DNA from 3 places in the Paenibacillus sp. p3-SID867 genome. Region 1 is predicted to be linked to each of the others. Evidence: riboswitches for the same ligand, from Rfam matches in the RefSeq annotation. Region 1 holds a riboswitch; each other region holds the start of a gene.
The links. Region 1 has a riboswitch for ZMP and ZTP ahead of rpiB (ribose 5-phosphate isomerase B). Riboswitches for the same ligand answer to the same signal wherever they lie in the genome.
Positions count from the first base shown of each region.

Region 2: it holds a riboswitch for ZMP and ZTP, as region 1 does, so the genes downstream of both, M4D81_RS07835 (bifunctional 5,10-methylenetetrahydrofolate dehydrogenase/5,10-methenyltetrahydrofolate cyclohydrolase) here and rpiB (ribose 5-phosphate isomerase B) in region 1, are expected to answer to the same signal.
Region 3: it holds a riboswitch for ZMP and ZTP, as region 1 does, so the genes downstream of both, M4D81_RS11270 (DJ-1/PfpI family protein) here and rpiB (ribose 5-phosphate isomerase B) in region 1, are expected to answer to the same signal.

Region 1 is NZ_JAMBDM010000016.1:13,627-17,810, reverse strand. It holds gene M4D81_RS26465 (L-threonylcarbamoyladenylate synthase) at 1-474, shown strand, start outside; gene M4D81_RS26460 (manganese efflux pump MntP) at 557-1,120, shown strand; gene M4D81_RS26455 (low molecular weight protein arginine phosphatase) at 1,174-1,761, shown strand; ZMP/ZTP riboswitch at 1,853-1,934, shown strand; gene rpiB (ribose 5-phosphate isomerase B) at 2,049-2,513, shown strand; gene M4D81_RS26445 (TIGR01440 family protein) at 2,595-3,179, shown strand; gene M4D81_RS26440 (serine hydroxymethyltransferase) at 3,271-4,184, shown strand, end outside.
Region 2 is NZ_JAMBDM010000003.1:357,492-361,675, forward strand. It holds gene M4D81_RS07825 (TIGR03943 family putative permease subunit) at 1-668, opposite strand, end outside; gene M4D81_RS07830 (permease) at 767-1,777, opposite strand; ZMP/ZTP riboswitch at 1,935-2,014, shown strand; gene M4D81_RS07835 (bifunctional 5,10-methylenetetrahydrofolate dehydrogenase/5,10-methenyltetrahydrofolate cyclohydrolase) at 2,079-2,927, shown strand; gene M4D81_RS07840 (Cof-type HAD-IIB family hydrolase) at 3,244-4,044, shown strand.
Region 3 is NZ_JAMBDM010000004.1:466,393-470,576, forward strand. It holds gene M4D81_RS11265 (helix-turn-helix domain-containing protein) at 1-848, opposite strand, end outside; gene M4D81_RS11270 (DJ-1/PfpI family protein) at 1,164-1,775, opposite strand; ZMP/ZTP riboswitch at 1,836-1,917, opposite strand; gene M4D81_RS11275 (hypothetical protein) at 2,085-2,852, opposite strand; gene M4D81_RS11280 (carbohydrate ABC transporter permease) at 3,085-4,050, shown strand; gene M4D81_RS11285 (carbohydrate ABC transporter permease) at 4,047-4,184, shown strand, end outside.

The DNA.
Region 1 (4,184 bases):
CCGGGCGGCGTCACGGCCGAGCAGCTTGCCGCGGTTGCGGCAAGCGTGCGCATGGACCCGGCGCTGCATCGCGCCGCCGGGGAGGCGGAGAGCCCGGCGCCGCGCTCGCCGGGCATGAAGTACACGCACTACGCACCGAAGGGTGCGATGTGCGTGGTGCAGGGCCCGCGTGCCGACGCGGTGTCGGCACGCATCGCGGCCGAGCTTGAGGCGGCTGCCCGACGCGGGGAGGTGACCGGCGTGCTGTCGTTTGACGAGCACATCGGTCACTACCGCGCGGACGTTGCCGTCTCGCTCGGCAGCCTGGCCGCGCCGGAGGAAGCGGCCCGCCGGCTGTACGCCGGCCTGCGCCGGTTCGATGATGAAGGCGCAACCTTCATCCTGGCCGAAGCGTGCCCGGAGCAGGGCCTCGGAGCAGCCGTCATGAACCGGCTGCTCAAGGCCGCGGGACACCACATCATCGACGTGAATTAAAGCAGCCGCATGAACGCTGTTGGCATCATTTACCCCTTGTCCGCATATGGTGTACAAGACCATGGGACTTGGGGGAATGGGCATGCTGGAGGCGTCTGTCCAATCGGGACAGCTTGCGGCGATTCTGCTGATGGCGGTTGCACTCGGGCTAGACGCATTTTCGCTTGGAATCGGAGTTGGAATGAGAGGCGGTATGCGCTTAGGCCATATGCTGGGCATCAGCTTCATGATCGCGTTGTTTCACATGCTGATGCCGCTGCTGGGCTTATTTGCCGGCCGCTATGTTGGCATGTTACTGGGCCACGTCACAGGGCTTGCTGCCGGCGGGCTGCTGCTTTTACTGGGCGGGCATATGATGTATAACGCCCTGCGGGGCGGAGAGGGACAGCGAATACATCCTACCGCATTTTTAGGCATGCTGCTGTTTTCGCTTAGCGTCAGCATCGACTCCTTCTCGGTAGGCGTTTCCCTCGGAATGTTTGTGGATGATGTGCTGTTAATCGTAATTTCCTTCGGGGTCGTGGGCGGTTTGCTGTCCATTCTCGGTTTGCTGCTTGGCCGTCAGGTAAGCAATAAGCTGGGGGAGTACGGTGAAATGCTGGGCGGACTGATTTTGGTTATCTTTGGCACCATGTTTATTTTTTGACGCAATATTTGTTACAATAACCCCAAAGAACCTACGAACGGGAGGAACGGACCGTGAAAAATATATTGTTTGTCTGCACGGGAAATACCTGCCGCAGTCCAATGGCGGAAGGCATGCTGCGCAAGCTTGCCAAACAACGGGGCATTCCGCTGGAAACGAAGTCCGCCGGTGTCTCGGCCGTGGATGGAATGCCGGTGTCCCATCATGCGGAATCCATCCTGCGAGACCAGGATATCCAGGAACGCTTGGTGTCCAAGCCGTTGACCGCGAACCTTGTAGAATGGGCGGACCTGATTCTGACGCTGACCCAGTCGCATAAGCAGTATGCTATAAGGCAGTTTCCGCACGCCGCAGACAAGATGCACACGCTGAAAGAGTTCGTTGAGGATGACCGCCGGGTGCTGGACGATCTGCGGGAGCAGGATAGTCTGTATGCAGCGCTTGAGCTGGCCAGATCTCTGGGCCACGATGTCAGCGACCGTGACCGGGAGCGTCTGATCGAGCTGCGTCAGCGCATCCCGAGCTTCGATATCTCCGACCCTTTCGGAGGCTCGCGGGAGGAATATGAAGCGACGGCCGCAGAGATACGGACGGCGTTGTTCCGTCTTTTGGACAAGCTGGAAGCGGATCGGCATAACTAAGCCTAGCTTTTAGAGATATGAAGCCTTGCATTGGGCTGAAAAGCCACTTGCCTTTCGCATGGTATTGCTTTAAGATGAAGTTGAAAAACAAATGATCCGGTGTAACTGGCGACGAAGTGGATGAAACCACGATGGAGCATCGGAATATACGGCCGGTCGCCTGGGCAAAGAGCATTTGGAGCACAATACGTGCGCCGACTGCTCTTTTTTCGTCTTTTGCGCCCGATTTGGGTTATAATGAAACAAGCTAAAACGCAAAAGCGAACATACGAGGGGGTTTTTCATAGATGAAAATTGCATTGGGTACGGATCATGCCGGCATTCGTCTGAAAGAGGAGATCATGGAAGTCATTCGGGGTCTTGGCCACGAGGTGGAGGATCTGGGCTGCGGCTGTTCCGATTCCGTGGATTATCCCGATTATGCCCTTCCGGTGTGCGAGAAGGTCGTCTCGGGTGAAGCGGACCGCGGCATTCTGATCTGCGGTACGGGGATCGGCATGAGCATAGCGGCCAACAAGGTGCCTGGCATTCGCTGCGCGCTGACACATGATGTGTTCTCAGCTAAAGCGACGCGCGAGCATAACGACAGCAACGTGATTGCGCTGGGTGAGCGTGTCGTCGGTCCCGGACTTGCTGCCGAAATCGTCAGCGCATGGCTGACGACGGATTTCAGTCATGGCGAGCGCCATGTCGGCCGCGTGAACAAGATCAAGGCCATCGAGGAGCGTTACCTGAAGAATGAATCGCGATAAGTGAACGCGTAATGCAGCTGCGGCTATCGTGATATGGGATTGAAGCATCTTCTGTGAAAAAATCATCGGGAGGACTGTGACATGACGGATATCTCCAAGGTTTCCTTGAACGAACAGACAGCGCGTATTGTCCGCGAACTGGCCAAAGTGGCCGTTTTAGGCCCGGGTAAAGTGCTGGTCATCGGAGCCAGCACCAGTGAAGTAGTTGGGCGCCGAATCGGTACGGGCGGCGCTCTTGAAACGGCGCAGCAACTCCTTCAGGGCATTGCCGAGGCTCAAACGGAATTCGGTTTTGCGGTGGCCTATCAATGCTGTGAGCATCTGAACCGTGCGCTTGTCATGGAACGCGAGCTGCTCGAGCGACTGGGCTTGACGGAAGTGGCGGCAGTTCCCATTCCGGGTGCGGGCGGGTCGATGGCTTCCGCAGCTTACCGCAGCATGAAGGAGCCCTGCCTTGCGGAATCGATTGAAGCCCATGCGGGTGTCGATATCGGCGAGACGCTGATCGGCATGCATTTGCGGAGAGTGGCGGTTCCGTTCCGGCCAACCGAGCGTTATATCGGGGAGGCGCGCGTAACTGCGGCTTATACCCGGCCCAAGCTGATCGGCGGAGAACGTGCGGTGTACCGACTCGAGCAGAGTGATGATTCCACGCTGTGCGATTGATTCGAATGAGAACTCGCTTTTTCAATGATGACTACTTGTAGTTTTTAAATTTGCAAGAAAAAATAACGATGGATTATGGGAGGATATGAACATGATGGAACATTTGCGGAAGAGTGACCCGGCTGTATTGGAAGCGATGGATTTGGAGCTGAAGCGTCAACGTAGCAACATTGAGCTGATTGCCTCTGAGAATATTGTCAGCGAAGCGGTTATGGAAGCAATGGGGACGGTGCTGACGAATAAATATGCGGAAGGCTACCCTGGCAAACGCTATTACGGTGGCTGTGAGCGTGTGGATATCGTGGAAGATATCGCCCGTGACCGCGCCAAAGAATTGTTCGGAGCCGAGCATGCCAACGTTCAGCCGCACTCCGGTGCCCAAGCGAACATGGCGGTATATTTGGCAGCCCTGAAGCCCGGAGATACCGTGCTCGGCATGAACCTGGCCCATGGCGGCCATTTGACTCACGGAAGCCCGGTTAACGCTTCTGGTCTTCTGTACAATTTCGTTGCCTACGGCGTGCAAGAAGACACGTTCCTTATCGATTACGACGAAGTCCGCAAAGCGGCATTCAAGCATCGCCCTCGTCTGATCGTGGCGGGTGCAAGTGCCTATCCTCGCATTATTGATTTTGAAAAGCTTGCTGCCATCGCCAATGACGTAGGCGCGTTGTTCATGGTCGACATGGCTCATATTGCAGGACTCGTTGCAGCAGGTCTTCATCCGAATCCGGTTCCGCATGCCCATTTTGTAACGACAACGACGCATAAGACGCTTCGCGGGCCTCGCGGCGGTATGATTCTGTGCAAAAAAGCTTGGGCGCAAGCGATTGATAAAGCGGTATTCCCCGGCTCCCAAGGCGGCCCGCTCATGCATGTGATTGCTTCCAAAGCCGTTGCGCTTGGCGAAGCCTTGGATCCGTCTTTCAAGACGTATGCAGAGAATGTCGTGAAGAATGCGAAAGTGCTGGCCGATACCCTGATCGAGGAAGGCCTGAACATTGT
Region 2 (4,184 bases), on a different contig from region 1:
TGTCCGTCGCGGAAGACGAATCCTTGCACCGAGATGGTTTTTCCTTGAAAATGCTCTTTGTACATATCCATGGCCCCGACGGTTTCCGAGAAAATGTCCGGTTCCACCTTAATGACGGGCAGCGTATATAAGCGCTTGGCAAGCTCTGCAAACTCCACACTATAAATGTCCTTGGCAACGAATCGTTCGTTCAAAGCGATATTTTCTTCTGCTCCTTGATCCATGCCGGGTAATCGCTTATCCGTGGCTGAAAAGGCGGACGTGTTGCGGTCATCGGTTTTACGCCGTACATCGGGATTCGGATAGGTGTAGATCATTCCTTTTTTGGCTGCCATATCGCTGCCCAGGGCTTGGTCCGGCAGGAACAGGCCAAACAGCAGCGGCACCGTGAATAACCCGTATACCGTTATGTTTTTGACAAGGCCGGCAGGCAGGGGATGCTCGCAATCACACACCTCTCCGGAATCGCCCGCAAGGGAATGCCACATCATCCCGAATGCAATGAACAACAACGGAACCGGGCAGAGAAGCAGCAGGGTCTGCATATGAGGCGCTAGGTAATATTCAAGCGAATCTGAAGCATTCAGATGCATGATATAAGCGGCGAGAGCCGCAACAAGCAGCGACCGGAGCGTATAGTGAATCCGTATCCTCAAACTGGACTTCATCCTCCCAATCACCTCCAATCTCAAGCGGATACCTGATCAACCTAAACGGTCCCGGTAATCTCGTTTGGTTTTTTCATCAATCTTTCATCCTTAGGCAGCTATCCACCCAGAAGAGCGTTGACGGCTACAGAGCCGATGAAGACAAGCGTCATCACCAGCAGGCTTAAACCGATGACGAATTTAGTCTTGAAGGTAGCCGACAGCATGAGCAAGCTTTTGAAATCCAGCATCGGGCCGAGCACGAGAAAGGATACGAGCGGACCTACGGTGAAGGTGTGCGTGAACGCCGATGCCACAAATGCATCCGAGGTCGAGCAGAGGGACAGAATGAAAGCAAACCCCATCATGAACAGGTAAGAAGCGGTGGGACCGTTCCCCAATGCCAGCAGCTCTTCTCTAGGAATGAAGGATTGGATGCAGGCTGTCAGGAATGCGCCAAGAACCAGGTATTTGCCCATTTCGATCAATTCGTCTCCGGCGTGGACAAACAGGCTTCTCCAAGTTTTGGGATGCTCGTGCAGCTTGCGTTCACCAACGGCGGAATCTTGTTCGGAAAACTCTTGTAAGGAACGCTTGAGCGGGTTGTTCCTTGAAAAAACATAGACAAGCAAACCTACCGTTACCGCGACTGCAAAAGCCAGTCCCATCCGGCCGATCGTCACTTCGGGATGCGAACGGAAGGCCATGATCGTCGCAGCGAACACAATGGGGTTCAGGATAGGTCCGCTGAGAATAAAGGTTACAGCGATGTAGGCAGGCATCCCCTTAAGCATCAGCCTTCGGACGACCGGGATCATCCCGCATTCACAGATGGGAAACACGATCCCCAGCATGGAAGCGAACAGGACGCCGATGACCGGATTTTTGGGCGTGATCCGACGCACCCACTGTTCTTTAACGAACAGCTGAAGAAGGGACGACAGCAGCACTCCAAGCAGTACAAAAGGAAGCGCCTCAAGGAAAATGCCCGTAAAAACCGTTTTTACCTGCTGTATGTCACGGCTAGATATTAGACTTGTATCGTTCTGCAGCCATATCGTCAAGACCGGTATCACGAAGACAAGCGGAATCATGAAGGGCAGCATTTTGAAGATTACCGGATATTTCATTCAGGCCTCCTGGAGCGAATTGTTCTTAAGACATTCTATGCTTGTACCATCGGCAACATACTAGATTCTTGCAAATTAATCAAAAAGATTACGATTTAATACGTGAACTTCAAGACCGGTAGCGCGAAGTCCAAAGTCGTGGTATATTTAAAAAAAGTTATCTGTGTGTTACTGGCGTAGCTTGGGGTACCAAGAGGGAGCACATAGGATCATATGCCGTACGCCTGGGCAAGAGGTAAGGAGACGATCAGTCGCCTTGCCTCTTTATGTTTTTAATACAATGGCGAAGGAGCGGATTAGCATGAGTAAGGAACCCGTAATTTTGGATGGAAAAAAGGTATCCGATGATATTAAGGCAAAGCTGGCGGTGAAGGTACAGGAATTGAAGCAGCACGGGATAACGCCTTGTCTGGCAACGATTCTGGTTGGCGATGATCCTGCTTCTGCGACCTATGTGCGGATGAAGGGAAATGCTTGCGAGCGGCTTGGTATCATATCCAAGAAAGTGGTGCTGGAGACATCGACCTCGACCGAGGAGCTGATCGCCGCGATACAAGAGCTGAACGAGGATCCGAATGTCCACGGTATTCTGCTGCAGCATCCGGTGCCGCATCATATCGATGAACGGGCGGCTTTTGATGCCATTGCCATTGAAAAAGACGTGGATGGAGTAACCACGCTCGGTTTCTCGCAAAATGCGTTTGGTTTTGCCGATTATCCGTCTTGTACGCCTGCCGCGATTATTGCGATTATGGATTATTATGACCTGCCGATCGAAGGGAAGCATGCCGTGGTGGTCGGACGCAGTCCGATTCTGGGTAAGCCGGTATCGATGATGCTGCTCAATCGCAATGCTACCGTTACGATCTGCCACTCGAGAACGAAGAACCTCGGGGAGCTTGTGTCCCAGGCGGATATCGTGGTTGCGGCCGTAGGCAAACCTAATTTCATTCAAGGGAGCTGGATTAAGCCGGGTGCCGTTGTATTGGATGCCGGCTACAATAAAGGGAATATCGGCGACTGCGATTATGAAGCCTGCGCGAAGGTGGCATCTGCGATTACACCGGTACCGGCAGGTGTCGGCCCCGTTACGATTGCTACATTGCTGAAGCATACCGTCGAATCGGCCGAGCGAACCGTGCAAGCCTAAAGGAAAGCCACAGACTATTTGCATATGAATGAAGGTGCGCCCATGAAATGCTCGATGAGGTTCGCTCGGAAGTGAAATAAGCCCATAGAAGAAGTCCGCCTGCACAAGGCGGACTCTTTTGTTGTCGTTAGATATGAAAATGACGGCAAATTGCGCTTATGTAAAATACCACAGAAACCGTGCTCCAGCGCGGTTTTTTATGCACTATCGGGAAGTGTTCGAACGACCTTGCTGAAATAATGGCTTGCTCTGAAATGCTTTTCATCATTTACAATATGGTTACTGGCTAGAATCTACGGAAGAGGGGCGAGTTTCATTGAATAAGAAAATCATATTTTTTGATATCGACGGGACGCTGCTGGATCATGAAAAGAAAGTTCCGGCTACAACGAAAGAGTCCATTCAGGAGTTAAAGGATGCCGGGCACATCGTCGCTATAGCGACAGGGCGCGCTCCCTATCATTTTGAAGAGCTGCGTGAGGAGCTCGGTATCAATTCCTATGTTTGTATGAACGGTCAGTATGTGGTTCATGAAGGCAAACCGATCCATGGAAATCCATTGGCGCAAGATGCCTTGCAGAAGCTGACGGAGCAGGCCGTTGAGTTTGATCATCCGATCATATATGCCGGCAGTGAAGCCATGAAGATGAACGTAACCGAGCATGTTCATATCGATTCCAGCTGGGGGGAACTGAAACTCACGATCCCTGAATATGATCCGGAATATTACTTGGGCAGAGATATTTATCAGGCTATTGTATTCTGCACGGAGGATGAGGAAGCGGCTTACGTGAACAATTTCGCAGGTCGGTTCGATTTCGTTCGATGGGGTCCTTATGGAATCGATGTGCTGCCGTCCGGGGGATCCAAAGCCGAAGGGATTAAACAATTGATTCAGCTGCTGCACATCGATCTGGAAGATACGATTGCCTTTGGCGATTATCTGAATGATCTGGAGATGCTGTCGTACGTGGGCCACGGTGTGGCGATGGGCAATGCGCCGGAAATCGTCAAGAAGGCGGCCAGGCATATAACCAGGGATGTTGATCAAGACGGTATACAGTACGGCCTCCGTCTGTTGGGTCTACTGGGTAAGGAACCGCAGGAAATCGTGTAGTTATTTTACGATAAAAAGTCATGCAGCGTGTCAGTCTTCGTTCCTGAGGGACGATAAGGACTGACATGTTTTCGGTTTGAAGTGCATTTCGAGAAGCGCAGTTTTGACGATGGAATGAGGGAACAACATCGCTGTGAGAT
Region 3 (4,184 bases), on a different contig from region 1:
ACTACGATCCAGACGACCCCGGCAACGCACATGAGCAAGCCAACGATAAACCAGATATTGTACAGCTGGCTGACGATACCGACCACTCTGCCTTGGGTAAGACCTCCCTCATATACCCACCCGGTATAAGGCGAAATCGCCTTGGAGACAAGCTCCCCACTCTCTGCCATGGAGGTACCGGGGAGCATGGACTGCCCCTGCGTATCCTTCATATGAATGAAACTAACATCGGGATTTACCATGCCCTGAATCATGTTTTGTATGGCGTCCACCTTGATATTAACGGCAATAACGCCTTTCCCATGGGTAACGAAGGGTGCATCTCGCACCAGGGTCACCACATGCTGCATACTGTTGAAGCTGAACTCCCGGAAATTCCGCATCGCACTCCACTTTGCTTCACTATTGACCTGGCCCAAATAAGGCTTGAGAAAGTCATAATCCGCATAATCCTGCAAGTTGAACGAGGACGAAGTACTCAACACGAACTCATCCTGGGTCCGCACGAGCACCATGGAATCCACAAGCGGATTGGACACCTTGAACTGCTTCATGGCCTTCACCGCCTGCATGTTCAAATAGACGTTGTCCTGATCCTCATGATTGAAAAATCCCGACATATCGGGGTTGAACAACAATTCCTGCACGAGCATCTGATCGATGGCCTTCAGCGAGTTGTCCACCGAACGCATCGCCTGATGAATCATCGTCTCATTGGCCTGAATCGCACCTTGCCGAGACTGTTCCCCGAGCATCTGGAAAAAGACAAAAAACACAAATGAAATCACGATAAAGAAGACCGGCATATACGATAAAAGCTGACGGTAAAACCACGCTTTTCTTCCCATAGGCATCCCCCTAAAGCGAATAATTCCTTATCTCATCGTCGATTTGAAGTAATTTCATCATAGAAGAATGAGCGGAGTTTACCAACACTTTTTTAAAGAGCGGAAGAAAAACAAGTCTAAAGCATCACGACTTCCATAGCATGGACGTGGTCATTAAACATATGTGATTTGAAAGCAATGAAGGGAGTTAACAAATTCAAAAAACTATTTGATTTTATGTTACATAATCTTGAAAAGACTATTTGTACTCCTCTTATAGATTTTTAACAAGTGCACAGCCGGCTGACATGCGCTTGAAGAACACGAACAATCATCTTATCCTCCTTTTGAAGAATAGTGCATATACACGTCTCTTAAGTTACCTGCTTTATAATATGGATACTCCATCTTCTGCTGAACTTGAAGAACTGTCTCCTTGGTCGTCAACATTTCGACCAAGTATAGCCCCAAGTCGATGGAAGCCGTAACCCCCGCACCAGTTACCGTATTACCATCACGCACAACACGAGCAGAAATCACTTCCGCACAATAAGGAGCCAGTAAATCATATGCTGATGAGTTGGTAGTAGCCCTTTTCCCATTCAGGAAACCAGCTGCGCCCATTAGCAAAGCCCCAGTACAAATAGAAATCGCATACGGTACAAGCTCCGCTGTCCGAACCCAGCTCATGAAATCCTCATCAAATCGAAGCGTTCTGGTTGATAAGCCCCCAGGGAAAAACACTAAATCAAATTCACCTAAATTAGGCAACACCGCATCGGACTTCATTTTAAGCCCCCGGTCATCCGTGATCTCCGGCCTGTCTGCACAAAACGTCCATGATACGTTTTCCTTCGCTTTCAGGATCGCTAGCCAGGTCACTGCTTCATAAAATCCAGCTAAGTCCATGCTTGTCATTCCATCGAATAACACAAACGCTATTTTCATCGCCGCTACCAGTCCTTTCATTCCTTGAAAAATAAATAAAGCGCTTGATCAAAAGATCAAACACTTTGCCCAGGCGTACGGCATATAAAATATGTGCTTCCTCGTGGTTCAATCCACTTTTACGCCAGTCACACATACCAGATATTTAATACTTAATATACATGATCTTTGTTCACATTGTAAATATATGGATTAAAGTAAAGAAGGAGCACCTGCCGCAGCAAACTGCTCCTTGTAAATTGACCTACTTCTCCCGTTAGTTGGGAAAACCATGCCTGCCAGTAATCAAAACATAACCGTTGACGATCCTTAGTCCTCTTGGAGAGAATTATGTCCTGTAAAATCCTCTTGGATCTTTTTCATTCTTTCAAGGTGTGGTTTCAACTGCCGTAGTATCTCCGCTTTATGTGACTCTATTTGATCTTGGAAAAACATGTGATGTGCGTCATCCTTAATCGACGTAATCGTTTCGTTTAACGCGCGGAGCTCAGTCGCCAATGAGCGCAAGGTTTCTCTAGTCTTGGCGTCTATTGTTTTAGGATTAGACTTCCAATACAAATAGCTTATATGGTATAACGGTGGCCATGTCCTTGCCTGAGTTGCAAGATAAAACATATCCTGCTGCATATTCGTTGTCATTGCCGTATTATTAACTGAAAGCTGAGGAACAGCATTGTTTCTGAAGGTATCGCTAAATTCAATGATTGTTAACAGTTGCTCATCGATTTCTTCCGCTTGGATCTTCGCCTTATCGATCAATTGCCGAATCTTAGCAGGATCTTCATTTTCCTTCGACTCACTAATTGCCATTAAAGTGTCAGCAAACGGATTCATTTCAGAAGCGTGCTTTACTAAATAGACAAATGCCGAGTCGTTCTTCTGCTGATACAGTGAATAGAGATCATTGTATTTTACAGATGATTGGTTTTCCAAATGTTTGTACATCGCAGCGTTTATTAATATGAAAATAATAAGTATTAGTACGTAGATCTTTATGTGCTTGGGCAAAGGGGACTTCCTTTCTGAAACATTTAATTGTCCTGGTAGCGTAAAACATTCAAAAGAATAGTTTAGCATGGAATTCATCACCCATAAATGGATAATATATTCCACTAAACTGCCCGTTTGCTTTAATGGGATGCCAAGATGGATTGACCTTAGGCAACCTTGTTATCGGGCATGTATTCACTTTCTCCTGAACTCACTCCTTAATCATTCAATAATGAAAGAATTTGTGCATCTTTCGCCTACAGGCCTGATTTTCATCAGGATACAATGGAAGCTATCAATAGGCGAGAGGTGATTAATCATGAATGCACAAACGGCACAGCCGGTGGGCAAGGCCAAGCTGGACAAGAATATGAAAGCGGTTGCCAAAACACTCAAAGGGCGCTGGAATGCTCCGTTAGCCGGCTACCTGTTCATCGCTCCCTGGCTGCTGGGCTTTCTTATTTTACAGCTGTGGCCCATTATCCAGTCCTTCTATTTATCCTTCACCGAGTATTCGCTGCTGGAGCCGGCCCGCTGGATCGGACTTGAGAACTACCAGGATATCGCTCACGACCGGCTCTTCTTCAATTCGCTGAAGGTGACATTTCTGTACGTGATCGCTTCCGTGCCGCTGAAACTGCTGGTGGCGCTGGCTGTAGCCCTGCTGCTGAACCGGAACATCCGGGGCATATCCTTTTACCGGACCATCATTTACCTGCCCTCTCTGATCGGCGGGAGCTTGGCGGTGGCCGTGCTATGGCGCAATATTTTCGGTTTGAACGGCTTCATTAATCAGCTCGTGATTTGGGTCGGGATCGCCCCCAAAAACTGGATCGGCACCCCCTCCACCGCCCTCGGCACCCTGGTGCTGCTGACGGCCTGGCAGTTCGGTTCATCGATGATTATTTTCCTTGCCGGTCTCAAGCAAATCCCAAGTGAGCTGTATGAGGCCGCCTCCGTGGACGGGGCCTCGCCGCTCCGCAAGTTCATCCGGATTACCCTGCCCATGTTGTCCCCGGTCATCCTGTTTAATCTGATCATGGGCATCATCAACGCATTCCAGATGTTCACTTCGGCTTTTGTTGTCACGAATGGAGGACCGGTCAATTCAACCGAGATGTTTGCCCTGTTCCTGTACAATAAAGCCTTTGGTTCCCTGCAGATGGGCTACGCCTCGGCCCTGGCCTGGATATTGCTCGTTATTATCGGCATCGCCACGGCGCTTAATTTTGTCGCGTCCAAATACTGGGTCTTCTACGAAACCGAAACGGAGGGCCGCAAATGACAGGTTCACATAATAAACAAAACTGGCTGGTCCATATGGTGATGATTGCATTCTGTTTCGTGATGTTTTATCCCGTGCTTTGGTGGATCGGAGCCTCCTTCAAATCAACACCGGAAATCAGTCTACCCACCCTG